Regions from separate parts of the Flavobacterium bizetiae genome, predicted to be linked through region 2. Evidence: riboswitches for the same ligand, from Rfam matches in the RefSeq annotation. Region 2 holds a riboswitch; each other region holds the start of a gene.

What was found. A riboswitch is a leader RNA that binds a small molecule or an ion and turns the genes downstream of it on or off. The one in region 2 is predicted to bind S-adenosylmethionine.
Region 1: linked by a shared signal. The riboswitch ahead of L0669_RS07705 (alpha/beta fold hydrolase) and the one ahead of L0669_RS15280 (TlpA disulfide reductase family protein) in region 2 are both predicted to bind S-adenosylmethionine.
Region 3: linked by a shared signal. The riboswitch ahead of L0669_RS07785 (homocysteine S-methyltransferase family protein) and the one ahead of L0669_RS15280 (TlpA disulfide reductase family protein) in region 2 are both predicted to bind S-adenosylmethionine.

Annotation. Positions count from the first base shown of each region.
Region 1 covers NZ_CP091861.1:1,722,400-1,732,424, forward strand. Annotated here, with positions in the region: gene L0669_RS07680 (TonB-dependent receptor plug domain-containing protein) at 1-1,821, shown strand, start outside; gene L0669_RS07685 (hypothetical protein) at 2,310-2,507, shown strand; gene L0669_RS07690 (O-acetylhomoserine aminocarboxypropyltransferase/cysteine synthase family protein) at 2,579-3,883, shown strand; gene L0669_RS07695 (homoserine dehydrogenase family protein) at 4,089-5,177, shown strand; gene L0669_RS07700 (hypothetical protein) at 5,791-5,982, shown strand; SAM riboswitch class I at 6,172-6,280, shown strand; gene L0669_RS07705 (alpha/beta fold hydrolase) at 6,358-7,341, shown strand; gene thrA (bifunctional aspartate kinase/homoserine dehydrogenase I) at 7,343-9,757, shown strand; gene L0669_RS07715 (hypothetical protein) at 9,824-10,025, shown strand, end outside.
Region 2 covers NZ_CP091861.1:3,558,380-3,568,404, forward strand. Annotated here, with positions in the region: gene L0669_RS15275 (outer membrane protein assembly factor) at 107-1,177, opposite strand; SAM riboswitch class I at 1,463-1,562, shown strand; gene L0669_RS15280 (TlpA disulfide reductase family protein) at 1,818-2,798, shown strand; gene L0669_RS15285 (amino acid permease) at 3,211-4,671, shown strand; gene L0669_RS15290 (aminotransferase class V-fold PLP-dependent enzyme) at 4,735-6,231, shown strand; gene L0669_RS15295 (VOC family protein) at 6,930-7,373, shown strand; gene L0669_RS15300 (T9SS type A sorting domain-containing protein) at 7,551-10,025, opposite strand, start outside.
Region 3 covers NZ_CP091861.1:1,742,036-1,752,060, reverse strand. Annotated here, with positions in the region: gene metF (methylenetetrahydrofolate reductase [NAD(P)H]) at 1-183, opposite strand, end outside; gene metH (methionine synthase) at 331-3,006, opposite strand; gene L0669_RS07790 (hypothetical protein) at 3,431-4,000, opposite strand; gene L0669_RS07785 (homocysteine S-methyltransferase family protein) at 4,043-5,047, opposite strand; SAM riboswitch class I at 5,373-5,487, opposite strand; gene L0669_RS07780 (NAD(P)/FAD-dependent oxidoreductase) at 5,925-6,977, opposite strand; gene L0669_RS07775 (precorrin-2 dehydrogenase/sirohydrochlorin ferrochelatase family protein) at 7,170-7,751, opposite strand; gene cobA (uroporphyrinogen-III C-methyltransferase) at 7,925-8,698, opposite strand; gene L0669_RS07765 (HEPN domain-containing protein) at 8,691-10,025, opposite strand, start outside.

The DNA of each region.
Region 1 (10,025 bases), 1.8 Mb from region 2:
TCAGAATTGGCATCGGGACAACTATATTATAATACCAAATATCCGCTGTCTGATATTACATCTTTGTATTCTTTTGGAGGGCTTTCGTATAGAAATGGTAAATCTTATGCTTTCAACAGATTGCCAAATGGTTCGGGTACTTTCACACAAGTGTATCAAAACGGATTTTTACCAGAAATAGAATCGTCTATATTAGATGCTTCGGCAGCGCTTGGCGTTACGACAAATATATTAGGTTTTGATACCGATTTAAGTACAAATTTGGGGACAAACTCTTTTCAATACGATGTAAACAATACCATTAATGCAACTTTAGGAGTAAATTCTCCTTCTAGTTTTGATGCTGGTAAAGTATCATTTTTACAAAGTACCACCAATTTAGATTTCAGTAAAAAGTTAGATGTTCTGGAAGGATTAAACGTTGCTTTTGGTGGAGAATTCAGATATGAAAATTATCAGATAAAAGCTGGCGAAGAAGCTTCTTACGGATTGTATGACGTAAACGGAGCTTTGGTTTCAGGAATTCTGCCAAGTAATTCACCATTAATTGTAACAGATTTTTATGGTAACAAGCGTGGAGCAGGAGCACAGGGATTCTCAGGATTTCAGCCTTCTGATGCTAAAGAAAAAGACAGAAAAAGTGGTGCTGCTTATCTTGATTTAGAATTGAATGTTACTAAAAACTGGCTTTTAAACGGTGCCGCTCGTTATGAAAATTATTCAGATTTTGGAAGTACAGTAATCTTTAAACTGGCTTCTCTTTTAAAATTGAACGATAATATCAATTGGAGAATTTCCGGACAAACTGGTTTTAGAGCGCCATCATTACAGCAAAAATATTTCGAATCAAGCTCGACTCAGTTTATAAACGGTGCACCTTATCAGGTAGGTTATTTTACAAATGATTCTCAGGCAGCTAAAAGTATTGGAGTTGAAAGTTTAAAACCTGAAAAATCGAAAAGTATTAGTACAGGATTTACATTCAAAATTCCTGAAGCCAATATTACGATTGCAACAGATGCTTATTTTACAAGAATCGACGACAGAGTAGTTTTAACAGGCCAATACGCAAGACCAACAGATGCTCAGATCACGGCTGCAACATCACAACAGCAAAAAGATGCACTGACTTTGTTTCAACAAGCGTTTGATTTAAAAGGTGTAGAAAGAGCTTCGTTCTGGACCAACGGAATTAACTCTGAAACAAAAGGTATAGATGTAGTAATTTCTCAAAAATACGATGTAATCCAGGATTTTACTATTAGAAACGATTTTGCTTTAAGTTATAATACAACTAAAAGAGTAGGGAAATTGAACGTACCTCAGTCTATTATTGATGCAGGTGGAGATCCTTATATTTATTCATTTTTCCCGGAATCAAGCAGAGTTTATTTAGAAGAAGCAATTCCTAAATTGAAAGCAAATTTAATGACAACATTTAGTATCAAAAAACTGGATATTTATTTAAGAAACAGCTATTTCGGAAAAGTTACTGATCCGGGAGCAACAGATGTAAATCTTGACGGATCGTCTTCAGTTTATGAGCACCCGGAATACAGCGCAAAAATTGTTACCGATTTATCTTTAGGATATCAAATCAATGAGAAATTCAGATTTACAATTGGCCTTAATAATATAGGAGATGTTTATCCGGACAGAAACAATCCTGCAACTCCGGCCTTTACCAATACAACACCAACATTGTCTCCTGCACCAAGCACAGATTTAACAAACGCAAATCAGTTTGCTTATTCAAGAGCAGTATCACAATTTGGATTGAATGGAAGATTTGGTTTTGCCAGATTAAGTTTTAAGTTCTAAAAATATAAGATTGGCCACAGATTAAACGGATCGAACGGATTTGCACAGATTTTTTAATCATTTTAATCCCTTAATCTGTGGCTAAAATTTTAAGACAAGAGAAGATAATAAAAAGAACCTGTGCAAATCGGTTCAAATCCGTAAAACCCGTGGGCTATTTTTTTTACCGCTGAATACCAGTATTTACAGGGCTTCGAAAAAAATAATGTTAAATATCAATTTTTAATTTGGTAGATCTAAAAATACTTTATATATTTACTCTATCGAATTAGTCGAGTTTAAAATTAGAGATTAATTTTTAAATAAAATAAAAATGAAAACAATAGCGAAAAATATGATGATATGTTGTGAGATGATGCAAATATGCATCCCAATTCGCTGTTGCCAAAAGTGAAAGATAAAATCTTTGTTATAGTTAGAACTATAAGCCCTTTTGGTAGCCATCCTAAAGGGCTTTTTTTTATTTCAACACTTTTAAAATTTAAATTATGAAAACGCTAAACTCAATCGCAGTAGAATATTTATTAAGAAACGATTCTCAAAATAATACCAATAATAAATCTGAAGATATTACAAGAGAAGTGACAAGATTAAATGCAGAGCAAGCTGTAATAAGAAGTCAAAAATCATTATTGCTTTTAATGTATAATCTTGAAGAAGAAGGAGACGATTTTTTTATTCAATAAAATACCAATTTCAAAGAAACAATTTCAATAACAATATATATAGTATTAACAATACCTAAAAAATTAAGATCATGAGCACACAAAAATTCGCTACAAACGCACTACACGCAGGACACGATGTTACTAAAAATGCAGGAACCAGAGCAGTGCCAATTTACCAGACATCATCATATGTATTTAACGATTCAGATCATGCTGCCAATTTATTTGGTCTTGCCGAAGCCGGATTTATTTATACAAGATTAAATAACCCGACAAACGATATTTTAGAACAACGTCTTGCAGCGCTTGAAGGCGGAATTGGAGCTGTAGTTACAGCGTCTGGAGCATCGGCAATTTCTACAGCTTTATTGACTTTGCTAAAAGCAGGCGATCATATTGTTGCTTCGAATAGTTTATACGGAGGAACTTATAACTTACTAAATGTAACTTTACCACGTTTAGGAATTACAACCACTTTTGTAGATCCTTCTAAACCGGAAAACTTCACAAAAGCCACCAAAGAAAATACAAGAGCCTTTTTTGTAGAATCTCTGGGTAATCCAAAATTAGATGTATTAGATCTGAAAGGAATTTCGGCGGAAGCCAAAAATTTTAAAGTACCTTTTATTGTAGACAATACGGTTGCTACTCCTTATTTATTAAATCCAATTGAATATGGAGCAGATATCGTAATTCACTCTTTAACCAAATATATTTCAGGAAACGGAACTTCATTAGGAGGGGTTATCATCGATGCAGGAAAATTTGACTGGTCGAACGGAAAATTTCCTGAATTTACAGAACCTTCTGCAGGATATCACGGATTAGTATATCACGAAGCTTTAGGAAATGCAGCTTTCATAGCAAAAGCAAGAATCGAAGGTTTGCGTGATTTTGGCGCAGCTTTAAGTCCGTTTAATGCTTTCCAGATCATTCAGGGATTAGAAACATTACCAATCCGAATCAAGAAACATAGCGAAAATGCTTTGGCTTTAGCCTCTTGGTTAGAAAAGCAAGAAGAAGTGGTTTGGGTAAATTATCCAGGTCTTAAAAACAATAAGTATTATGATTTGGCACAACAATATTTGCCAAAAGGACAAAGTGGTGTAATTACTTTTGGACTTAAAGGTGGTTTTGATGCCGCTAAAAAAGTGGTTGATCAAACTAAATTGTTCTCACTTTTAGCCAATATTGGTGACACAAAATCATTAATCATTCACCCGGCAAGTACTACACACCAACAATTGTCTGATGCTGACCAACTAGAAACGGGAGTTTCAAAAGATTTAGTTCGACTTTCTGTCGGAATTGAAGATATCGAGGATTTAATAGCTGATTTGCAGGCTGCTTTCGCAAGCGTTACCCAGTCGCAATACAGTATTAATAAAAATTAGGTTTTTTTGTTTTTTGTTTGAAAAATTGCCTTTAGTAGCGTGAGTTCTGCTAGAGGTGATTTTTTATAAAAAACTATCTATATAAAAGTTTTTTCACCATATAAGTGATATAAGTTCGTATTAAGCGTTGCGCTCAGTTTCAGCTCTTTCTTAAATTACTTATATCACTTATATGGTTTAATTAACCCCCATTAAATTAAAAATTATGTCAAAGCTTAAAATAAATATCATCCTTTTTGGAATTGGAAATATCGGAAGTACTTTGATCAATCAGATTATCGAAAGTCAGGAGTTTTTTCTTGAAAGTAAAAATATCGATTTTCATTTTCCAATTATAACAAATTCAACCGTAGCATTTTTTGAGAAAGAAGGCGTTGGATATGCCTGGGAAACCAATTTTCTTGAATTGGCAGTTCCGTTTAAAGTGCAGGATATTATAGAATTTGCAAAAGAAAATGAGTTTGAAAATCTAATTGCCGTTGATGCTACAGCAAGCGATGAACTCATTCATCATTATAATACTCTAATCGAAAACGGATTTAATATTGTAGCGGTAAATAAAAAAGCCAATACACTGCCAATTGATCTCTATAAAGAGATTAGGGCCAATCTTAAAAAATACGACAAAGAATTTTTGTATGAAACATCAGTAGATACGGGTTTTCCGGTCTTGCAAACCTTAAGAGATTTGTATTATTCGGGCGAAAAAATCACAAAAATACGAGGTGTTTTCTCTGATAATCTAAGTTATGTTTTTAACCGTTTTGCGACCGAAGATGTTACTTTTTCATCTCTTTTAAAAGATGCCAGTTTACTCGGATTAATGCGATCAACTTTTAAAGAAGATTTGTCCGGAAATGATACTGCCAGAAAGCTATTGATTTTGACGAGAGAGATCGGGAAAGATTTCGATTTCTCGGATATAAAAATTAATTCTCTTATTACAGAAGAACATCTGGAGAAAAACGGAATTCTTAATAAAGATGCAATCGATAAATCGTTTAAAATTGCAAAAATAGCCCAGGCAGATAATCATGTACTGCGATATGTAGGCGAATTTGATTTACAGAAAAATACTTTAGAAGTCAAATTAGTTTCAGAACCAGTCTGGTCAGCCATTGGTCAGCTAAAAGGATCAGATACCATTTTTGAAATTTATACACAATCTTACGCAGATGTTCCAATAGCAATTCAAAGCGCTTCGGCATGTAAACAGGCAATCTCGAGAGGGATAATAACTGACATTTTAAAGGTAGCCGAAAAAATTAAAAATAAAGAAGCAGTTTGGCTGTAAGTGGTTTCGAATAGTAGTTAGTTGTTCTTTGATATATTGAAACAGGAAAGTTCATTACGTTTATTTTTGTAGGTTTTAACGTTCAATTATTGATCTCTTAAATTTGTAAGATGTTTTTTAACGTTAAAATGGTGTTTTTTAACGTTTTTTAAGATTAATTTGCTGATCCTCACTTGCGTAATTGAAAAAATATTCGCACATTTGTAATACCTCAAAATTACCAGAAAATAAATTTAGTATTCTGAATAATAGTTATGTCGATCGGGACAAAAGTTAAAGCAACTTTATTTCTTATTGATTAAAAAAAGAAGAATAAAGTAAAAATATTTCGGCAGTTTCCGGGAAGCTTATTAAAATAAAACAAATGCAAGAATTTTTTAAAATAGCAATTAAATCACAGATGAATAAATCCCTACAGATGAACAAGATGTTTAATGTCGCACGTATTTGTGTACACGTCTGTTGATACTAAAAGTATATATAAGTTGTAAAAAACTTAAACCCTTTTGGTATTTTAATCAAAAGGGTTTTTTTATTCCATTTGGTTGCCATAACAAAAAATTAAACAAACGATAAAGATTATAAAACGCAAACTAACATAAACTTAAATATCATGAGCACAATCAACTACTTAAGAAAAAAACTTTTCAGAAGCAAAATCGAAAGAAATAATCCTCCGCCAGTAAATGAATTAATTCATCCAAGTTTCGGAATAACTGAGACTGATAAAAAAGCGGAGAAAAAAGAACCAAATTCATTATTGTTTTTGATGTATTCAAAAGAAAATGAAACTCTTTTCATCTAACTTGAAAAGCACTCATAAATTAGGGTAATACCTGCTTAAATTTACTGGGCAAATTGTTCGGTAATTTTTTGCGTACAATAGTTTCTGATTGAATTATGTTTAAGAAATTGAGGAATCAGTTTCGATAAAATTTGTTAGTTTAAGAAATAAGTAGTTAATTTGCACCGTTAAGTTCAAATACGTATTGAAATGTTATAAAGAAAGGACGAGGGATTAGACCCGATGAATCCTTAGCAACCCTTCGTTAAATCGAAGAAGGTGCTGCATTCTACCACGCCCAAACGTGGAAAGATAACAACAAGAATTTTCTAGTTTCACTCTAGTACTTTCTTTCTAATATTTCCACATACAAATCAAAATTAAAAAGATTTGAAATTGGAAAATATACCAAGTCCCATTATAATTCAAGATTTCATCACAGAAAGTGGTGCATCATATCCATTATTGCCATTAAGCTTTACACTTTTTGGTTTACCATTGCATAGCGCGCCTATAGTTTTGGTTAATCATGCTTTGACCGGAAACGCTCAGGTTACCGGAGAAAATGGCTGGTGGAATGACTTAATTGGCGACGAAAAAACAATCGATACCAACAAATATACCATATTGGCATTCGACGTTCCTGGAAACGGGAATGATTCTTTTATCATCGAAAACTATCAGGATTTTACAACAAGAGATATTGCCCGAATTTTTATTAAAGGTTTAGAGGCTTTAAATATTGCCCAGGTACACACTATTATTGGTGGTTCTGTGGGTGGGGGAATTGCATGGGAAATTCTTGCATTAGAACCTAACATTACTCAAAACCTGATACCCATTGCAACCGACTGGAAATCGACTGACTGGATGATTGCAAATTGCTACCTGCAAGAGCAAATCTTGAACAATTCTTCAAAACCTATAGAAGATGCCAGAATTCATGCCATGTTGTGTTATCGCTCTCCTGAATCATTCAAAGAAAAATTTCAAAGAACAATCAATAACGAACTTTCTATTTTTAATATAGAAAGCTGGTTGGCGCATCACGGTCAAAAACTACAAAAGAGATACCAATTGGCATCGTATAAACTGATGAACCAATTGCTTAAAACCATAGATATTACCAGAAACAGTGAGGATTTCGAAACTTTATTGTCCAGAACAAATGCAGCGATTCATATTATCGGAATCAATTCAGATTTGTTTTTTACACCAAAAGAAAATCGGGAAACTTATCAGGAATTAAAAAAGTTCAAAGACAATGTTTTTTACAGCGAAATAGATTCGGTTCACGGACATGACGCTTTTTTAATCGAGTACAAACAATTAGATCATTTACTTGCCGATATTTTTAAGGCAGAAACAATAGAAAAATAAAATGAAAATATTAAAATTTGGAGGCAAATCGTTATCAAACGGAGAAGGACTTAACAAAGTAGTTTCAATCATTTCTGATAAAGTAAATCAAGGAGAACAAATTGCTGTTGTCGTTTCGGCTCGCGGAAATGCTACAGATGAATTAGAATATATTTTAAAACTTGCTGCAAAAAACGGTAATTACAAACCATTATTTGAGAATTTTAAAACTTATCAAGTTTCAGATTATCCGCAAGTAGATTTATCTGAAGAATTTAATATTTTAGAAAAGCTTTTTGAAGGCGTTAGCTTAATTGGAGATTACAGCAACAAAATCAAAGATCAGATTTTATCTAAAGGCGAATTGCTTTCGGCTAAATTATTAACATCTATTTTAAAAGAAAAAGGCGTTCCGGCTAATTTCGTTGATTCGAGAGATTTATTAAAAACCGATTCTAAATTTGGTGATGCACAACCATTAGAGCAACTTTCGAAGAAAAACGTGATCAATTATTTTAAAGAACATAATGGTTCAACTGTAAATATTGTAACGGGTTTTATAGGTTCAAACAACAATAACGACACCACAACTTTAGGAAGAAACGGAAGTAATTATACTGCATCATTAATTGCTAATTACTTAAATGCCGAAGAATTACAAAACTTCACACACGTTGACGGAATTTATACAGCAAATCCTGATTTGGTTGCTGATGCTAAAAAAATCGAATTTTTATCTTTTAATGAAGCGAACGAATTGGCGAATTTTGGTGCCACAATTTTGCACGCCAAAACCATAATTCCTCTATTAGAAAAAAATATTCCGCTTCGTATTTTAAATACATTCAATCATGAAAACCGCGGAACTTTAATCACTTCAGATTCTGCTAAAGAAGGAATTAAAACCCTATCGGTTTTAGAAAACGTATCATTGGTTAATCTTGAAGGACGTGGATTACTAGGGAAAGCCGGAGTCGATGCCCGAATTTTTAAAGTAATGGGCGATCATAACATCAGTGTAAGCATCATTTCGCAAGGTTCTTCAGAAAGAGGCATTGGGCTTGTTGTAGCGACAGAAAAAGCAACAACTGCAATGGTCGAATTAGAGAAAGAGTTTGAAAATGATTTTTATTCTAAAGATGTAAACCAAATTACGGTTACGGATAATGTTTCGGTAATTTCGATCATTGGTCAGGATTTAAGTACTTTTCATAAGCCTTATACCGCTTTAATCAAAAATAAAATAGTTCCAATATTGTTTAACAACACCGTTACGGGTAAAAACGTGAGTTTGGTGGTTAAAAAAGCAGAACTAAACAAAGCCTTAAACGTAATTCACGGAGAGATTTTTGGAGTTTCTAAGAAAATCAACATTGCGATTTTTGGTCACGGATTAGTAGGCGGAACTTTAATCAATCAAATCCTGGAATCTGCAGCAGCAATTGAAAAACGTAAAGACATTAAGCTGAATGTTTTTGCAATTGCGAATTCGAAGAAATTACTTTTAAATAAAAACGGAGTAACTGCTGACTGGAAAAATGATATCCAAAAAGGCGGATTAGAGTATACCATAAACGATGTAATTGAGTATGCAAGTCAGCATCATTTAGAAAACCTGATAGCAATTGATAATACGGCAAGTGCTGCTTTTGTAGAAAATTATATTACGCTTGCAGAAGGCAGCTTTGATTTGATTTCTTCGAATAAAGTAGCCAATACGTTAAGCTATGGCTTTTATAAAGAATTAAGAAAAGCTTTGGCCGAAAACCAAAAGAATTATTTGTACGAAACTAATGTTGGTGCAGGTTTACCATTAATTGATACGATAAAATTATTACACCTTTCGGGTGAAAATATCACAAAAATAAAAGGAGTTTTCTCAGGAACATTGAGTTATTTATTCAATAATTTCTCTGCAAAAGATGCTCCGTTTAGTCAGATTTTGCAAGAAGCAATTGATAACGGATATACAGAACCAGATCCGCGTGAAGATTTATGCGGAAATGACGTAGGAAGAAAATTATTGATTCTGGCAAGAGAATTAGATTTGCAAAATGAGTTTGAAGAAATCTCAATTCAAAATCTAATTCCGGAACATTTACGCGAAGGAAATGTTTCTGATTTCCTGACAAAACTAAAAGAATTCGACCCTATTTATGATAAAATAAAAGCAGATCAAAAGCCAAATCACGTATTAAGATACATTGGTGAGTTGTCTGGAGATTTGCAAAATGACAAAGGAATTCTGGAAGTAAAACTAGTTTCAGTGCCTTCTGATACTGCTTTAGGCGGATTAAAAGGATCTGATTCTTTCTTCGAAATTTATACAGAATCTTACGGAGATCGTCCAATCGTTATTCAGGGAGCCGGTGCAGGTTCTGCAGTAACAGCAAGAGGAGTTTTTGGAGATATCTTGAGATTATCTGATAAAGGGTAATTTGATTTTAAATTTTAGACTGGAGATTTTAGATTGTTAAAATTCAATTAATTAAGGAATCAAGGAATGAAAAACATATTAATTTTATTATTGTTCTCGAATATTTTAACGGCTCAAATTTCTAATGTTGTCAGAAATAAAGACAGTTATACACAGGAAATTTTTCCATATAAGGGAGTTAGGGCAATTCAGATAGATGAGGTAAGCTCTGTTGGGAACGAGGATAATGTTTTTATTTTTTCGAAGATTGAAAAAAACGCCAATCCTG
Region 2 (10,025 bases):
AGTCCAATCTTTGTCGAGCTTCTCGCGGAGATTTCTCCTGCGTCGAAATGACAATATTGAGTTTAAACTTTGCGTCTTAGCGCCTTTGCGAGATTAATTTTATCTTTTAAAAAGCCTCGCCAATTCTAAAATAAAGCCCCCAATCGCCTTTACCAACAGCAGCATCCAATCCTATATTAAATTTTTCAGACTTAAAAGCTCGGTATCGATACCCAACACCAGCTCCGGGATATAATCCCCAATCGAAACTTTTGGTATCAGAACCATAAATAGTCGCAATTCCCGCAAAACCCACAAGTCCCATTCTTTTATTAAAATTGTATCGGTATTCACCCTGAAGAGCCATAAGTCCGTCGCCACGGTATTTGCCTTCAGAATATCCTCTAATGTCTTCATTAGCAATCGTAACTTGCTGTTCGAAAGCAATAGTTCCCAAACCGAACTTTCCTGCAAATCGGGCTGCTAATACATCGGTTCCGTTTCGCATTGGGAAATAAGTATTGTATTCAGAGAGGATTTTATTCGCAGTAACATCATTTCCAAACCATTCCGGATAATTAAGCCAGCGTAATTTTATTTTACTTCCTTTTGTCGGATAATAAACAGCATCACGCGTATCGTACATCATATTCAATTGTAAGCCATTAGTGTGCGTAACAGATGTTGGCTCAACATTATCCTGATAATTTGTATTGTAATGCGCGTAAGCATAACCAATACCTGCATATAAGTATTTTATCACTTTACGCTGAAGACTAAAATTGACCATAGTCGTTTTGGTACTGTAATCGTAAAACCCCGGTACATCAATATCATCCGCATAAAATTGTGCATTCTGGTCGCCCGTTGCAAAAAATAATTGCCCGCGCCAGGTATCTTCTTTAAAATACCATTTGTTAAACGACGCAATAAAATACGATTTATTAGTACTGTAAACAGCAGAAATTCCAGATAAAGACTTAGGCGAAATAGTATCAGCCTTGTTTACTTTGTACATCATCATTGGGATTGCGCCAAACATAAATTCAAGAGTGCGATTATAATTTAAATAAGGCATTACATTAAAATCAATATTTTTATCAGCCTTAGATTTTGCGATACTATCTTTAGATTTTGTTTGGCTCCAAATGCCTGAAGACCACAAGAACATGATGACGAAAGGTAGAATTTTCTGCATTTTAAATTTACTTTTAAATTAGTTCTTATAAACCGTTTATGTATTCTAAAGCGCATGAAATGAAATGGTTATAAAATGCTTTGGAACATTTTTTTGCCTTCATATAAAACTTAAAGATAAAAATTTTTTTCTAAAGTTTTAAGAAAGAGGACTTTATGGGCTGAAAAACAGAAAACAATCAGATTCTCTACAGCTTAATTTAAAATATTTTTAAAAATAAATTAAAACTCTACTAATTACATAGAATTTATATTATATATTTGCAGAGTAGAAAAAATCTACATGAACTTATCCAGAAAGACTGAGGGAGTAGGCCCGGTGATGTCTTAGCAACCTGTTGCCAAATAAGGTGCTAAATCCTTCCGTCAAGGCGGACAGATAAGAAGATTTCATTAGTAAATCTGCATAAGATCATTAAGTATTAAATCATTTATTTTTTAGAATGAAAACTGAACAAATATTATCCGACTGTCCAGAACAATGTAACTTATTTTCAAAAAGAGAAAATCCTTTTTCGATTTTCCGAATGCAATACACGTAACTTTTCTCAAAAATCCCTTTCCCTTTTTATCCCTAAATAACAGATCATTTTTATAATGGTCTCGGAATTTCTATGTCCAATTTTTTAAAAACAAACCCAATGAAAAAAATAGTAGTATTTCTGGCCCTGTGTCTTGCCGCAACAACAACTCAGGCACAAGAGGCAAATGTACAGTTAAAAGGAACAGTTGTAGATACTGTTGCGCAATATGTATATCTGCAAAAGTTTCATAACAAGATGTTTACCACTATAGATTCTGTAAAAGTTACAGATGGTAAATTTAGTTTTAAAACAAAAGTAAAATTACCGGAACTCTACGGATTAAGCGTAAATACATCAAATTCGCCATTGTATATATTCCTTGAAAAATCTCCCATTACGGTAAAATTAAGCCCCGTTAAATATTACAGCACATCCATTGTAGAAGGTTCTGCGTCTCAGGATTTGTTTAATCTTTATAGAAAATCAAACGATATTAATATAAGTAAATTTATAACAGAACATCCTGGTTCTCTGGTTTCTGCATACGTATTGTATCGAAATTGGTCGTATAGACTAAGCCCGGAACAAATAACACAAAACATTGCACTTTTAGATAAGAGTCAGCAAAATTCCACTTACGTGAAAGAACTACAGGAACTTGTAAAAGTACTTAACGGATTGCAGGTAGGGAAAAAAGCACCGGATTTCGTGTCTAAAGATCCCGAAGGAAAATCGGTTCGTTTTTCAGAAAATCTAAAGGGATACACCTTAGTTGATTTTTGGGCGTCATGGTGTGGACCTTGTAGAAAAGAAAACCCAAATATCGTTGCCGCTTACAAAGAATATCATGATAAAGGATTTAATATTATTGGTATTTCTTTAGATAAAAAGAAAGAAAACTGGATAAAAGGAATTCAGGACGATCACTTAGACTGGTTACAAGTTTCCGATTTATTATTCTGGAATAGCGCTATCGCAAAATTATACGGAGTAAGAGCAATTCCAGGCAATTATCTCGTAGACTCTAAAGGTATTATTGTAGCAAAAAATCTTCACGGCGAAGAACTGCAGGCTACACTTAAATCGCTTATCAAATAAAGAACTACAGGGCTTTCGAGCTTTTAAAACCAAGACTGTAAAGAACTTTGCGAATAGTTCAATTTTCAAGTTCATCTGCGCATTTTTGTCATTTCGACGAAGGAGAAATCTTCGCGAGAAGCTCGACAAAGATTGTCGATTATGATTGCGGAATTACTTGCGGAGATTTCTCCTTCGTCGAAATGACAATGATTGTGGCTATTTTAAGTAAAACCAAAGTTCTTCACAGTTTAGGTTTTAAAACTTTGCAGGTTTTATTATTATTAAAAACGTCTAAACCCCTTGGGAATGTAGTTTTATTAAAATTATAATAGAATATTTCTATCCGTTTAGCATTAAACATTACCAGCAGAATAACGATTAAAACGCCATCAAAAAGCGAAATAAAAAACGTATTCTCAACAATAAAATTATGATATTAAAAAAATCAATAGAAAGATTAGTCTCAGAAAATGAGCAGAATGAAGGAGCAGGATTAAAACGTTCGTTAGGGCCATTAAACCTTGTTGCATTAGGAATTGGCGCCATTGTAGGAGCAGGAATATTTTCGCTTACAGGAATTGTAGCAGCCGAAAATGCCGGACCAGCCGTTATTTTATCTTTTATTCTGGCAGCCGTAGCCTGTGCTTTTTGTGCATTATGCTATGCCGAATATGCCTCGATGATTCCCGTTGCCGGTTCCGCTTATACCTATACGTACGCAACAATGGGCGAATTTATGGCCTGGATTATTGGTTGGGATCTGGTTCTTGAATATGCATTGGCCTCTGCAACCGTCGCAGTAAGCTGGTCGAGTTATGCAACTAAATTGTTAGCACAGCTTCATATCAATTTACCTCCGGAATTAACCAGTTCACCATTCGATCCAATAAAACTAGCCGACGGATCGACTTTAAGTGGCGGAATCGTCAATCTTCCTGCCATTGTAATTGTAGCACTGCTTTCGTTGGTTTTGGCAAAAGGAACTAAAGAATCAGCAACGATGAACAATTTACTGGTATTGCTAAAACTAAGTGTCATTGTGTTATTTATTGTTTTAGGCTGGTCTTTTATTCAACAAGAAAATTATCACCCTTTTATACCTGAAAATACAGGAGAATTTGGTCATTTTGGCTGGTCAGGAATTGTTAGAGGTGCCGCTGTAGTATTCTTTGGTTTTATTGGTTTCGATGCCGTTTCTACAGCCGCGCAGGAATCTAAAAATCCACAAAAAGATATGCCAATTGGTATTATAGGATCGCTTTTAGTAGCGACTGTTTTATACGTTGCGTTTTCTTATGTTATGACAGGAATGGTTTCGTATAAAACCTTTATTGGCGATGCAAGTCCGGCGGCAACTGCTTTTGCGGTTACAGGATTTCATTTCTTAAACAGCGCTTTAATCATTGCGATTTTAGCCGGATATACCTCTGTGATTCTCGTAATGCTTATGGGACAATCGAGAGTTTTTTACAGCATGTCTAAAGACGGACTTTTACCATCCTTTTTTAGTGATATACACAGCAAATTCAAAACACCCTGGAAAAGCAACCTTTTCTTCATGGTATTCGTGAGTTTATTGGCCGGATTTGTACCCATTTCAGATTTAGGACATATGGTAAGCATCGGAACCCTATTTGCCTTTTCATTAGTATCATTAGGTATTATCATTCTAAGAAAAACAAGTCCCGATGCAAAACGAGGATTCATAGTTCCGCTTGTACCTTTTGTACCCATTTTAGGTATCGGCGTATGCGTTTTCCTAATGACAGGACTTCCTCTCGAAAGTTGGGAACGCTTATTTATCTGGATGGCAATTGGGATTGTTTTTTATTTTTTATACGGAAAACGACACAGCAAATTAAGAAAAGAGCAAGAACATTTAGATCAGTAATCTAAAAGTTCAGCAAGAAATCAAAGTTTCAAAAAAGAAGTTAATTTTAAAAATGATATGGAAATGAGTGTTATTGAGAAGAAAACGAAACCAAGTCAATTAGAACATTATTTTTCTAAATTTAGAGGAAATACAATAGGAGTCAATCATACTTTCGAATCGGCTTATGGCCAGCAAAAACTGCTTTATGCAGATTGGGTAGCCAGCGGAAGATTATACCTGCCAATTGAAGATATCATGCTCAATAAAATCGGGCCAATGATTGCCAATACACATTCCTTTTCGAGCGAAACAGGCAAAACGTCAACTTACGCGTACAACCATGCCAGACAATTGATTAAGAAGCATGTAAACGCCAAAGAATCCGATGTTTTGGTGACAACCGGAACCGGAATGACAGCCGCTTTATCAAAATTACAGCGTTTTATAGGATTGCGTAATGCACATAACAGACTAAATACAGACCCGGATAATGCTGACAAACCTGTCGTTTTTATCACCCACATGGAGCATCATTCCAATCAGGTTTCCTGGTACGAAACGAATGCCGATGTTGTGGTGGTACCTCCGGATGAAAATAATCTGACCGACCCGAAAATACTGGATCAATTGCTCCAAAAATATGCCAATAGAACTTTAAAAATTGGTTCGTTTACTGCTGCCTCAAATGTTACGGGAATCATTACACCTTATCACGAATTGGCTAAAATAATGCATCAGCACAACGGATTCTGCTTTGTCGATTTTGCCGCTGCGGCGCCTTATGTACATATCGATATGCACCCAAAAGATCCCGAAGAACAATTAGATGCGATTTTCTTTTCTCCTCATAAATTCCTCGGCGGACCCGGAACCTGCGGTGTTTTGGTTTTTAATGAAAAACTATATAAAAGCGATGTTCCTGATAATCCCGGCGGAGGAAATGTAAAAATCACCAATCCGTGGGGAGTTTACCATTATAGTGATTCAATCGAAGTCAAAGAAGATGGCGGAACTCCCGGTTTTCTGCAAGTCATGAGAACCGCTTTAGCATTAAAACTAAAGGATCAAATGGCCATCGAAAACATAAAAAAGAGAGAAAAAGAATTGCTTAATCTCTGTTATGCCGAGTTTGAAAAAATTCCCGGTTTATCTATTCTTGGCGATAAAAAAACAGACCGAATAGGTTGTGTTTCTTTTTTAATAGAAGACATTCATTACAATTTAATCGTCCGACTTTTAAACGATCGTTTTGGCGTTCAGGTTCGTGGCGGATGGTCTTGCGCAAGCACATACGCCCATTATTTATTTGATATCAATGAAGCACAATCCAACAAGATAACCGAAGATCTTCTTCAGAGAAACCAAACCAATAAACCGGGTTGGGTACGTTTGTCTTTGCATCCCATCATGACCAACAACGAGGTTTTATTTATTTCTGATGCCATCCAGCAAATTGTTTTGCACCATAAAGAATGGCAAAAAGACTATCAGCACAATAGCGCTACTAATGAATATGAAAGCCTTGTAAAAGAAGAAAGCATAGAAAACGATGTAAAAGAATGGTTCTGGTTAGAATAAAGAAGATTTTGTAGCGGATAATCTTTTTTAGGAGCTAATCCCGCTATTCGTTCCAATCTTTTATTTTTTTAAAGAAAAAAAATAAAAGGATTTCCACTTCTATCGGGGCTAGGGCACACTTTTTCATAATAATGTTTTCGTCTAGTTTGTCATCCTGAGGAACGAAGGATCACACTGAGTTCAGTTTGCACGCGGATGACACGGATTCGCTTCGCGAAAACACGGATATTCGCGGATTTTTTACTCATTGTGGCTATCCGCAATCTTGTCATCCTGAGGAACGAAGGATCACACTAGAAGATCGATAATCACAATCAAACTGAGTTCAGTTTGCACGCGTATGACACGGATTCGCTTCGCGAAAACACGGATATTCGCGGATTTTTTTTACTCATTGCGGCTATCCGCAATCTTGTCATCCTGAGGAACGAAGGATCACACTCGTAACTCGACAAAGAATGGCTATACGTCATTTTTACCGCGATAGCAAACAGACGATACAAAATAGAATAAATTATTTTCATTAATAAAAGCTCCAGCGGAGCGTAATATTTATAGCTAAGCAGAATGTAGTTTTCAATAGCTCCAGCGGAGCGACATATCATAGCAATGTATCTTAAAACGCGTTGCGATAAAATTGTAAACAATTAAACCAAAACAATTTTTAAATCAGGTATTTACATCAAAAAACAATCAAAATGAATAATATAACAGGATTTCATCATTTTGCTATCAAAGCACAGGATTTTGAAAGAACCGTACAATTTTATAAAACTCTTAATTTTGAGGAAGTTCACGATTGGAGTCTGCCCGAATTTAATCTGGAAAAGTGCGTAATGCTCAAAAACAAAGCATTTGATTCTTATATAGAAATATGCGACTATAACGCCGATTTTCCTACTCAGGGACGCAAAAGAAAACAAGGCGATCCGTACGTCGAAAATTCGCTTTTGCACATTTGTTTTACCGTTATTGATGCCCAAAAAGCGTATGATGAAGCCATCAAAAATGGCGCAAAACCATTATCAGCAAAAGAAACTTTAGAACTTAAAAATAAAAGAAAATCCGTAACTGTAAGTAACAGTCTGGTATATAGCCCGAATGGAGAAGTAATTGAATTTCTGGAAACTGTGGTATTTTAAAACACGAATTTCACGAATTAGCACAGATTGGTTTGTGGATAATTTCACAAACTAAGCTTAGACATAATTACAAAAAGAGAACACTAATTTCACGAATTAACACAGATTGCTTTGTGTAATAATTTCACAAGCATTAAAATTAGTGTCAATACGTGAAATCCGTGTTCAATTACAAACTTACTGTTTGATAAATTTAAAGTTTTGCACTTTATTTCCTGAAGTAGAAACTTTCACCACGTAAACTCCTTTTGCAAGATGTTGTACAGGTATTTCTGAACTGATCATATCTTCGGCAACAGTAGTAGTTTTCCAAATTTCTTTCCCCACTAAATCGTAAACAGAAATAGCAACAGGACCATTAATCGAATGATCAAACTTTATCTGGAAAGTATTCGTTGCCGGATTAGGAAAAACATAGTTTGTCGAAGCATTTCCCCAATTGTAATTTGGCGTACTTAAAACCGGCCCCTGATAAATTGCATACAAAGCGGCATCGGCCTGAGGAAGCTGAACGCTTAATGTACCTTGTGTTGAACTTATCGTACCAGAATACAATTCTTTTACGCTGTAAGTGCCGGAACCTAAACCAAGTCGGCTTAAACTAACATTGTTCGTGGTAGCCGTATTGCTGTAATTAAACACAGCAACATACGTTACATTATTGTATGTGGCGGAGAAAACATTCGCGGCATTATAACCCGTATTTCCATCAGCAGGAACAAAATGCATATCCGCACGCGCCACATTCAGTACATCATTGTTTTGTAAAAGAAGCTGCGATCTCGCTTTCCATGCACCAGCAGTCGAAAAATCGTCTCCGCTTGTAATTGTACCCGTTACCACGCTGCTTAGTAATCTCGCACGATTTTCGCCAATAGAAGCATTACCAAAAACCACATGATCAGCATCTAAATAATCGTAAATCTTATTTTGCCACCAGCCATAAGTTGTACTGTTTAAAGTATAATCAGTTTCACCGATACTCGTATACGCATCGCACGCAATACGACGAACATGTACAAACGGACCAGTTGCTAAATTTGGCGATATTGCTGCCTGAACAAGCATTTTTCCGGCAATTTCATCAACTAAAAATTTCATTCCTTCCTGATACGCTTCCATACCCGTATGCAGCTGATTGTTGGCAAAACCGTCAGCTTCAATACTCGCATGAGTCAAAAAGTCGATTTTGATCATTTCAAATCCTGCGGCTTTAAAACGGTTCATAAAATATCGAATTCTTGCCTTAGTTCCCGGACTTGTAGGATCCATGGCATAAGCGCCATCCAACTCAAGCGGACTTCCGTTGACCATTGTCCAACATTGATTGTAAGTATACGAGCTTCCTTCTACAGGACGATTGTACTTGCCCCAATCGACAAACGGAGCCCAATAAATACCGGCTTTAAAACCTTTGTTTTTTGCATAAGTAACAAACTGTGCCAGTTCAGCATCCGACATATTGTCCCAATACGAATCAAGATCAATAAATAAGGTGTTATCCTCAGTTTTGAAGGCTGGACAATCATCATGGAAAAAATCTACAACAGCTTTTGCCTTCGTAAGATTAATATTCGATTGTATAGCGCCCCAACTGTTCCAGCCAATAGGTTTTGGAGCCGTCCAGTCAAAAATATATTTAGGCTGCAATGCTGCATTAGCTTGTGCAAATTCTTCCAGACCAGTTCGCCAGTCGTCATTAGCATTCAATAATACTTTTGGCGAAGCACAACTCGTTTGGCCAACATTTACCCAGCCATGTCCGCGTTGGTCTCTTGTAATATCGTTTTTTGTCCATCCGGCAATCACCGAAACATAAGCAGATGAAGCACCGCCGCCACTTACGGCAATACCGGTTTTCCATTTGGTATGTTCAACCGATCCTATAACCAAACCTTTTCGATTGGTATTATTATAAATATTCGTTACTTCCGAAGCGGTAAACTCAGCAGAAGTAAGCGGATAAGCATTATAACGAATCCATGCATCATTGTCATAAGGAACAAATAAAGCTCGGGTATCTCCGCTGCCAAAATTAGGCGTTACCTGATAACTGGTTAATGGCGACATTTTATAAGAGTTAGAACCATTTCCGGTAAGTACGACTTGTACCGCAACGTAGTTTTTATTGTTGTAAGCATAAAAAACTTGTTGCATTCCTAAAGTATAATTACCGCTTAAAGTAAAGATATGCTTGGTTCCGCTACCAATATTATCCGTAAACGCTTCTGATGTATAGGTTGCCGTAGCATAATTACCACTCAAATATTGTTGATCGCTATAAGCATAAGCTGATGCATTGGTAATTACCGTAGCGCCATTAAATTTTACGTTGTAAGTTTTGGTGCCTAAATTATAAACAATGCTATTGTTTACACCAAAAGGAATTGTTTGTGTAGAAGAAGTACCAATTGGGCTTAAAACAAACTTGTCTAAGTTAGGCGCCCAGGAACTGGTATTGTCCCAAAGCAGGGTAGTAGTACCGCTGTTCAGATATACACTTACGTTTTTTGAAGCTGCAGTGCTCCATCCGCCGCTTGGTTCGCACGGAATAGCAATTGTCGTTGCAGAACCTGCCGTTAATCTAATCGTTCTTGGATCACCCGTGCAGTAAAACAATTTCAGATTGTACCAGCCTGTTGCGGCTACATT
Region 3 (10,025 bases), 1.8 Mb from region 2:
TTTATCAATATAAATATACTCTTCACGAGAAGTTGTTACATCAATAAACGGCGGTTTAAACTCCATCAACGGATCGATATTATCGTATAATTCCTGAATGCTTTTCCCCTTTTGAGGTGGAATAATTTCAAATGAGAATAATGTATTTCCTTTGGCGTTTTCTATATGTTCTGTTACTTTCATTTTTTAAGTTATGAGTTATGAGTTATGAATTTTGAGTTTTAGTTTGTGTAAAAAATCTGAAATCAAAAAACATAATCAAATATCTTTTTGTTTAAATGATGACTTAGAGTAAAATCTGAAATCTGAACTCTAAAATCAAAAATTAATTTAATCTGCTATATTAGGGTTTAACCATTTCATCGCGTAATCTGTTGGCACATTACGTCGTTTGGCATAATCTACTACCTGATCTTCTTTTATTTTTCCGAGTCCGAAATACCTGCTTTTTGGGTTTCCGAAATAATATCCAGAAACCGATGAAGCCGGCCACATTGCCATACTTTCTGTCAAGGTTACTCCAATTTCTTCAGCTACATTTAAAAGCTTCCAGATTGTTGGTTTTTCCAGGTGATCCGGACATGCAGGATATCCTGGCGCAGGACGAATTCCTTTATAATTTTCTTTAATCAATTCTTCGTTGGTTAAAGATTCCTCTTTATCATAACCCCAAAATTCTTTACGAACTCTTTCGTGAAGATATTCGGCGAAAGCCTCAGCAAAACGATCTGCTAAAGCTTTAACCATGATCGAATTATAATCGTCAAGATCTTTTTCAAATTCAGCTGCCCATTCATCTACACCAAAACCTGTAGTTACACAAAAAGCCCCTATATAATCTGTAATTCCTGAGTCCTTCGGCAAAATAAAATCGGCTAAAGCAATGTTTGGAGCACCTTTTGTTTTTTGGGACTGCTGGCGAAGTGTTAAGAATTTCTCTAAAACTTTTCCGTTTTCATCACGCAATTCAATGTCGTCATCATCCACCTGATTCGCAGGGAAAATTCCATAAATACCTTTTGCTTTTAGTTTTTTCTCTGCCAAAATCACTTTCAGCATTGCCTGAGCATCTGCAAAAACCGAAGTCGCTTCTTTTCCCACAACCTCATCCGTTAAAATTGCAGGATATTTTCCGTACAATTCCCAAGTCTGAAAAAATGGCGTCCAATCGATATACGGAACCAAAACATCTAATTCAACTTCAACAATTTGTTTCCCAATTACTTTTGGTTTCGTTGGTGTATATTCAGACCAATCTAACGGAAATTTATTTCTTCGGGCATCTTCAATCGACAGGAAGTTTTTATCTCTCGAACGATTTAAAAACGTTTCTCTAAAAGAATCGTATTCCGCACGAATATCCGCCGCATATATTTTTCGGTTATGATCTAATAGGTTTCCTGCAACGGTTACGGCTCTTGAAGCATCGTTTACATGAATTACAGTTTCTCTGTATTGCGGAGCGATTTTCACGGCTGTATGAGCGCGAGAAGTTGTTGCTCCACCAATCATAATCGGAATTTTAATTCCTTGTTTGTCTAATTCTTTGGCCAAATACACCATTTCGTCAAGCGAAGGAGTAATCAATCCGCTTAAACCAATAATGTCTACATTATGTTCAATCGCCGCAGCAATAATCTTTTCCGGAGGCACCATAACACCAAGATCTACAATCTCATAGTTATTACACGCCAAAACCACCGAAACAATATTTTTACCAATATCGTGAACGTCACCTTTTACGGTTGCCATCAATATTTTTCCGTTTCCTTGTTTGTCTCCCGCTTGTTTACTTGCTTCAATATATGGCAATAAATACGCTACGGCTTTTTTCATTACACGTGCCGATTTTACTACCTGAGGCAAGAACATTTTTCCGCTTCCGAATAAATCTCCAACCACATTCATTCCCGTCATCAAATTGATTTCGATAACTTCAATAGGTTTTGTTGCGGCAAGACGAGCTTCTTCAACATCTTCTTCAATAAAAGCATCAACTCCTTTTACCAATGAATGCGTAATACGTTCCTGAACCGTTCCTAAACGCCATTCCTGAATCGCTTTTTCATCACTTTTTACTTCGCCTTTTACGTTCTCAGCAAAGTCCAAAAGTCTTTCCGTCGCATCATCACGTCTGTCAAGAATCACGTCTTCAACGTGTTCTAATAAATCCTTTGGGATATCATCATAAATCGAAAGCATTTCCGGATTTACAATTCCCATTGTCATTCCGTTCTTGATTGCGTGATATAAAAACACCGAGTGCATCGCTTCACGAACCGTATCGTTTCCTCTAAAAGAGAACGAAACGTTACTTACTCCACCACTAATATGCGCGTGAGGCAAGTTATCACGAACCCATTTTGTACCTCTAAAAAAGTCCAAAGCATTCAAGCGATGTTCTTCCATTCCGGTTGCAACTGGGAAAATATTCAAATCGAAAATAATATCCTGAGGAGGAAAACCAACTTTGTTAACCAAAATATCATACGAACGCTGACAAATTTCAACTCTACGATCGTAATTATCCGCCTGACCTACTTCGTCAAAAGCCATGATAATAGCCGCAGCTCCGTATCGTTTGATTAATTTAGCATGATGAATAAAGGCTTCTTCACCTTCTTTCAACGAAATCGAGTTTACAACGCTTTTTCCTTGTACTACTTTTAAACCTGCTTCAATGATTTCCCATTTCGAACTGTCGATCATAATCGGCACTCTCGAAATATCAGGTTCAGATGCAATTAAATTCAAAAATTTAGTCATTGCCTGAACCCCATCAAGCATTCCCTCATCCATATTAATATCGATGATTTGCGCTCCACCTTCTACCTGTTGTCTTGCAATATCAAGTGCCTCGTCATACTTCTCTTCCTTGATTAAGCGAAGGAATTTTCTTGAACCCGTAACATTCGTACGTTCACCAATGTTTACAAAAACACTCGTAGGCGTAATAATCAACGGTTCTAATCCTGCTAATACAAGGTCTCTTCTATTTTCTGCCATTTCTTTTCTAAGTTACTAAGATCCTAAGTTGCTTAGGTTCTAAGTTTTATTGTATATGTTATAAGGTTTACTAACCTTTATTCTACTTTAATCTTATTTTGGGCGTGTTCGCCGCGGCGAATCGGGCTATCCGCTATTAGTCCTCGCACTTCCTTCGTCAGGCTGTGGGCTAGCCGCTTCTATCCCTCACGCGACACTCGGTTTCAAAATAACTTTATATTCTTCACGATTTCAATTATCGTTTTTGAAACAATTTCTCTTTTGCTACCGATCTGTCGTTCCTACGGAACTATTATTTTTTTGGCTTTCATTATTTCAACGGAATAAATTCCGTTGCTACCAATCTGTTGTTCCTACGGAACATTTATTTTCAATTAAACTCTTAATCAATAAAAACACGTTTTTCGAATCCTCCGTAAAACCTTTATTTTGCAGGCACCGGTGAGATGCTTGCGCTAGCTGTAATATTCAAAGCAATTTCGTTTAATGATCGAAGTAACTCATTTATATTATTTTTTGCCGAAACTTCATTGGCTAATCGTAACCTTTTTGCCCCAATAAGTGCATCTGACATTTTAGCGCTCCCCGATTGTTTAATATTCTTACTAAACTTTAATTCATTTTTGTAATAAAACTTATACTCTATTGTAGTTTTGACCGTAAAAGTCGTACCAAAAAAAGGTTGATCTACAGAGATTAAATTAATTTCAAGAACCCAGTCGTCATCATTTGTAATCGAATCTATTTTCGAAAATATTTCAGATTCAATAACAGACTTTTTAAATGCCTCTTCAAAATTTTCATTAGAAATCTTAGACGTCCATAATGGATTTGTTTTTTTTCCGCCTGTAACAGATTTTATGTAAATTTTATCTCCAATTTTTTTTTCTGCTTTATAATTTTTAACCGTCATCCCTTCAATGCTTGCTGACGAAGCACATTGCGTAAGTAAAATTGAAAGAAAGACCAATAAACCTAAATATTTTAATTTCATATTAATTCTTCAAGGACAACTATATTTTCTTTATATAAATTTTTACACCAATACTGGCGCCACTCTCGGCTTATAATCCTTCGCAACTTCAGCAATTAATCGAATATGATCCGGAGTTGTTCCGCAACAACCACCAATAATATTGATTAAATTATCGTCTAAATATTCTTTGATGAATGCCTGAGTCTGTTCCGGTGTTTCATCATATTGTCCGAATGCGTTTGGTAAACCTGCATTTGGATGCGCCGAAACATTAAAACTTGTATGCTGCGCTAATGTTTTCAAGTATGGTTTCAACAAATCAGCTCCAAGAGCGCAATTGAATCCTACACTCAATAACGGAATATGTGAAACTGAAATCAAAAACGCTTCAACAGTTTGTCCTGAAAGTGTTCTTCCTGAAGCATCCGTAATTGTTCCTGAAACCATGATCGGGATATCAAGATTACGTTCGTCTTTTACTTCTTCAATAGCAAAAAGTGCCGCTTTTGCGTTTAAAGTATCAAAGATGGTTTCTACCAAAAGTAAATCGCAACCTCCATCCATTAAGGCTTCTACTTGTTGTTTGTACGCAATACGTAAATCATCAAACGTTACAGCTCTGTAACCCGGATCGTTTACATCTGGTGACATACTTGCCGTACGGTTTGTTGGGCCAATTGAACCGGCTACAAAACGTGGTTTATCCGGATTTTTGGCTGTAAATTCATCGGCTACTTCTCTGGCAATTTTAGCCGATTCGTAATTTAATTCGTAAACCAAATCTTCCAGGAAGTAATCGGCCATACCGATTGTCGTTCCTGAAAAAGTGTTGGTTTCTACGATGTCTGCGCCAGCTTCGTAATAAGCGGCGTGGACATCGCGGATCGCTTGTGGTTGTGTTATGGATAGTAAATCGTTGTTTCCTTTTAATGGATGCGGGAAATCTTTGAAACGCTCTCCGCGAAAATCTTCTTCGGAGAAATTATAGCGCTGCAACATGGTTCCCATTGCTCCATCAAGGATTAGGATATTTTTTTTTATTGCTTCCTGAATTGTTATTGACATATCTTTTGACTTTTAGCTGCTAAGACACTAAGGCACTAAGTTGCTAAGTTTTTTATTTAATTATAATTTCCGTTTTAATAACCTGTCGGTTTTAATACGATTTTGATTCACATTAATTCCAAAAATTCACTTTGTTGGCTTATTAGCCCCGATTGAAGTGGAAATCCTTTTGCTTTTTTCTTTAAAAAGTAAAAGATTGCAACGAAAAGCGGGAACGATTGATGGCAAAAATGCGCCAATGATTCGCTCATGATACCAAAGTGAATTCGGTAAAATTATATTGTAAGTTGTCAGGAAGAGTTTTGAGAAATACTTTTATGTATTTGTGTTATCTATCTTAAATACTATGATCAGTATAAAGTAGAATGTAGCACCTTCTTTATGATAAAGGGTTGCTAAGGTTTCATTGGGTCTTTTCCCTCCACCTTTCGTGATAACTTTCAGTAATTTTAAGAACAGTGCAAAGTAAAGACATAACCTGAACAATTGCAAGTGTTTTTTAAAGTTTCTAAGTGGCTAAGATTCTGAGGGTCTAAGTTTCTTTTTTTAAGGTGCTGAGAGACTAAGATTCTAAGATACTGAGTTTATAAGTTTAATATTTTACTTATATTAAAAGCTCCAGCGGAGCGTAATATTTATAAAAAAATTATCCCCACAAAATAAAGCTCCAGCGGAGCGACATAGGGATCATGTTTTGAACATAATATTTCACCCCGCTGGGGCTCTATTTAAAAATTCAATTATGCCATTCTATAAATATATCATCCCTCTGGGATTCTTAATAATCAGTAAATAAAAAAAGCCCAAACTTTAAAAGTTTGAGCTTTCTATATAAAAATCTTAGAACCTTAGTCGCTTAGCAACTCAGAACCTCAAATTAAACAATCGCCTTAACAACTGCTTTTGGAGCTTCTTTACGAGTTCCGTCGAAACCGTCTACACCAGAAACTGTTGTATATTTCAATACGTATTTTTTACCTGGATTGATGATTTGGTATGCTGCCTGGCACATTAAAGTTGCTTCGTGGAAACCACAAAGAATTAATTTTAATTTTCCAGGGTATGTATTAACGTCTCCAATAGCAAAGATTCCCGGAATATTAGTCTGGTAATCTAATGAGTTATTTACTTTAATGGCATTTTTCTCGATTTCTAATCCCCAGTCTCCAATTGGACCTAATTTTGGTGTTAATCCGAAAAGTGGAATAAAGAAATCTGTTTCGATTTTACGGTGTGCACCGTTTTCTTCGATATCTAATGATTCAACGTGCTCAGCACCATTGATTCCGATAACTTCTGCTGGTGTAATTAATTTAATTTTTCCGGCAGTTTTTAATTCCTGTACTTTTTCTACTGAATCAAGAGCTCCTCTAAATTCATTTCTACGGTGAATTAAAGTTACTTCTGAAGCAACATTTGCTAAAAAGATACTCCAGTCTAATGCTGAATCTCCTCCTCCTGCAATTACAACTCTTTTATCTCTGAATTTTTCAGGATTTTTGATAAAGTATTTTACTCCTTTATCTTCATAAAACTCGATATCTTCGATAAGTGGTTTACGAGGCTCAAAACTTCCTAAACCTCCTGCGATAGCAATAACAGGCGCGTGAAATTTAGTTCCTTTATTTGAGGTTACGATAAAACTTCCGTCTTCTTGTTTTTCGATCGTTTCAGCACGCTCTCCTAATGTATAACCTGGCTCAAATTGTTTAATTTGTTCTTGTAAGTTATCAATTAAATCTCCTGCTAAAACTTCCGGGAAACCAGGAATATCATAAATAGGTTTTTTAGGATATAATTCAGAAAGTTGTCCTCCTGCTTGTGGCAAAGCATCTAGGATATGACATTTTAATTTTAATAATCCTGCCTCGAAAACGGCAAATAAACCTGTTGGTCCTGCTCCAATTATAAGTATATCTGTTTTAATCATTATGTTGTTGTTTATAATCATTCTTAATAATACAAAGAAACGAATAATATATTCTAATGTCAAATGATTTTTATCATTGATTTCCTTGCGAAATTTTTTACTCTTTATTTTTTAATGAAGCGGCAATCTCCTTCATCCATCGGTTTAAAACCCGACGCTACAATATAAATCGTTCCTTCGGAACCTCTTATCTTACCTTTTATTTTTCAATGAATCGGTAATCTCGTTCATTCTTTTAACCTTGTCTTCAAAATTGCCTTTTAAAGTTTTCCTGTATTCATTGAGGTTTTCGACCATTTTATTGATATCCTCAGGAATAACTTCTTCAAAAAATTCCCGTAACCTTTTGGCGGTTGTTGGTGATTTTCCGTTAGTTGAAATCGCAATTTTCACATTTCCTTTTGTTACGATTCCACCTAAATAGTAATCGCATAAATCTGGCGTATCGGCAATATTGCAAATCAAATAACGCTTTCGGGATAAGTCGTATACCTTTTTATTGACTTTTAAATCATCGGTACAAGCAATAACCATATGACGTTTTTTGAGCATTTTCTTTTTAAACTTCGATTTTGTTAATGTAACCGAAGGATGTTTCTCAGCCAAAACCTTTATTTCTAAATGGAAATTTGGCGCTACGACCTCAACATTTGCATTAGGACTAGACTTTAGTAAAAAAGAAAGCTTTTCTAATCCTACATTTCCTCCTCCAACAATCAAAACGTTCAAATTGTGAAGTTTTAAGAATATTGGATATAATTCGTTTTGTTCCATTTTAATTTAATTTCATCTAAACAAAATTAGATGATTTACCAATGAGATGTTCCTGATGGAACATTTTTCTTTGGCAACATTGGGTTGATCAACTCCGTTATTGTCATGCGTACATCGGTTTAATCCCGAAGCCTCGGGACGATGCTACAATATTTCACCGTTCCTTTGGAACTTTATCGCACAATTTCTTTTGATAGAAATTCTTCGTAAAATCCTTTTAGTTTATTGCTTTCGCGAACCACTTCTCCTAAAACAATAATAGCCGGTGAACTCAATTCTTTTTCCTTTACAACATTCAGAATCGAATCTACGGTTCCAACTCCTACTTTTTCATCAGAAGTTGTTCCGCTTTGAATGATCGCTACGGGTAGATTTCCTTTATCTTCTTTTTGGAATAAATCGATAATCTGAGGCAATTTGTGCATTCCCATCAAAATAACTACTGTTGCAGAAGATTGCGCAGCCAAAGCTACATCTGAAGATAATTTTCTGTCAGAAGTTGTTCCGGTAATCGCCCAAAAACTTTCTGAAACACCTCTTTTGGTTATCGAAATTCCCTGACTTGCAGGAACAGCAACAACTGAAGAGATTCCGGGAATTACAAACGTTTCGATTCCAAAGCTTTCTACAAATTCTATTTCTTCGCTTCCACGCCCAAAAATAAACGGATCTCCACCTTTTAAACGCACTACATTTCCGTACGTTAAAGCATTATCAACAATCAACTGATTGATTTGATCTTGCGTATAGGCGTGATTTCCTATCTTTTTTCCAACAAAAATTTTGATGGCATTTTTAGGTGCATGTGCTAATATTTCGTCATTGGCCAAGGCATCATACAAAACCACATTTGCTTCAGCTAGTGCTTTTACGGCTTTGAGCGTAAGCAAATCCGGATCGCCGGGACCTGCGCCAACTAAAGTTACTTTTGGTTTAATATTAAGCATTTGCTAATTCTTGAGCTCTGTATTTTTCGATAGTATCAAAAAATGAAATTCCTTGTTGAATATATGCTTTTGCAAATGCTTCTGAAGGCTCATTTTGATTGATTTGATATACCAATTCTCTAAATGTTGTTGGCAATTCTATTTTAGATGTTGCGATGAAAACAGTATCAAATAAGTCTACAATTCCTGCGTGATTATTTGTTTTTTCGTTTTCTGAAAGCAACAATGCTTTTGCACCATTTACAAATCCTGCATAAGCATGGTAAATAGCATCTGACCATTTTCCTTCGTCGAATGATTCCTGAGCAAACGTCAATTTGTCTTTAGCTTCTAATAATAATGTAGCAACCAAATCAATTACAACTCCTGCACATTCTCCCACTCCAACTGCTTTTACATAGTTATCTGCGTTACCCCAGTCTACGAAATCAGCTTCGGTTAAATTGGTTACGTCTGCGAAAGGTTTCAAAATTTCATAGAAATATTTCTCTCCTTTTTGATCGTAATAATTAAGGAATTTTTCTCCGTTTGCATTTGTATCAAAATCATTTAAAATGGTACGTAATGCATCTGGTCCTCTACGGCTTGGAATTTTAATTACTTTATCAGCAAAACGTCCTGATCCGTTTCCTAATCTTCCTCCTCCTAATAAAACCTGTAAAGCCGGAGCTACTAATTTTCCTGAATTGATCGACATTCCCTGAAAACCAATTGCCGACATATTGTGTTGCCCGCAAGCATTCATACAACCCGAAATTTTAATCTCAATTTCCTGATTGTTTAAATATTGAGGATATTCTGCATTTAAAACTTTTTCTAATTCTTCTGCAATACCGGTACTACTTGCAATCCCCAAATTACAAGTATCTGTACCCGGACATGCCGTAATATCTGCTGTAGAATTATATCCTAAATGAACAAAATTCAGTTTGGCTAATTCCTGATAAAAGAAAGGTAAATTCTCTTCTTTTACGTGACGTATTACAATATTTTGACGCAATGTGAAACGTAATTCGTTTGCTGCGTAATTTTTAATTAAATCGGCTAATAATCTCGCTTTATCAGTATAAAAATCTCCTAATAAAACTTTGATTCCAATAGCATAATAACCTTCTTGTTTCTGTGCAATTACATTCGATTTTTTCCAGGCTTCATATGCTTTGGTATCTTCGATTGTAACTTGTGGCACTTCTAATAAAGGTTCAGGAATTGGTCCGTCAAAAGCTGTTGTGTCGATTTCGTAAGTTTCGAAAGCGATTGCTTTTTTCTCTTTTTCAACCAAATCAAGGAAAACATCTCTTCCCATTTCTTTGATTAAGAATTTCAT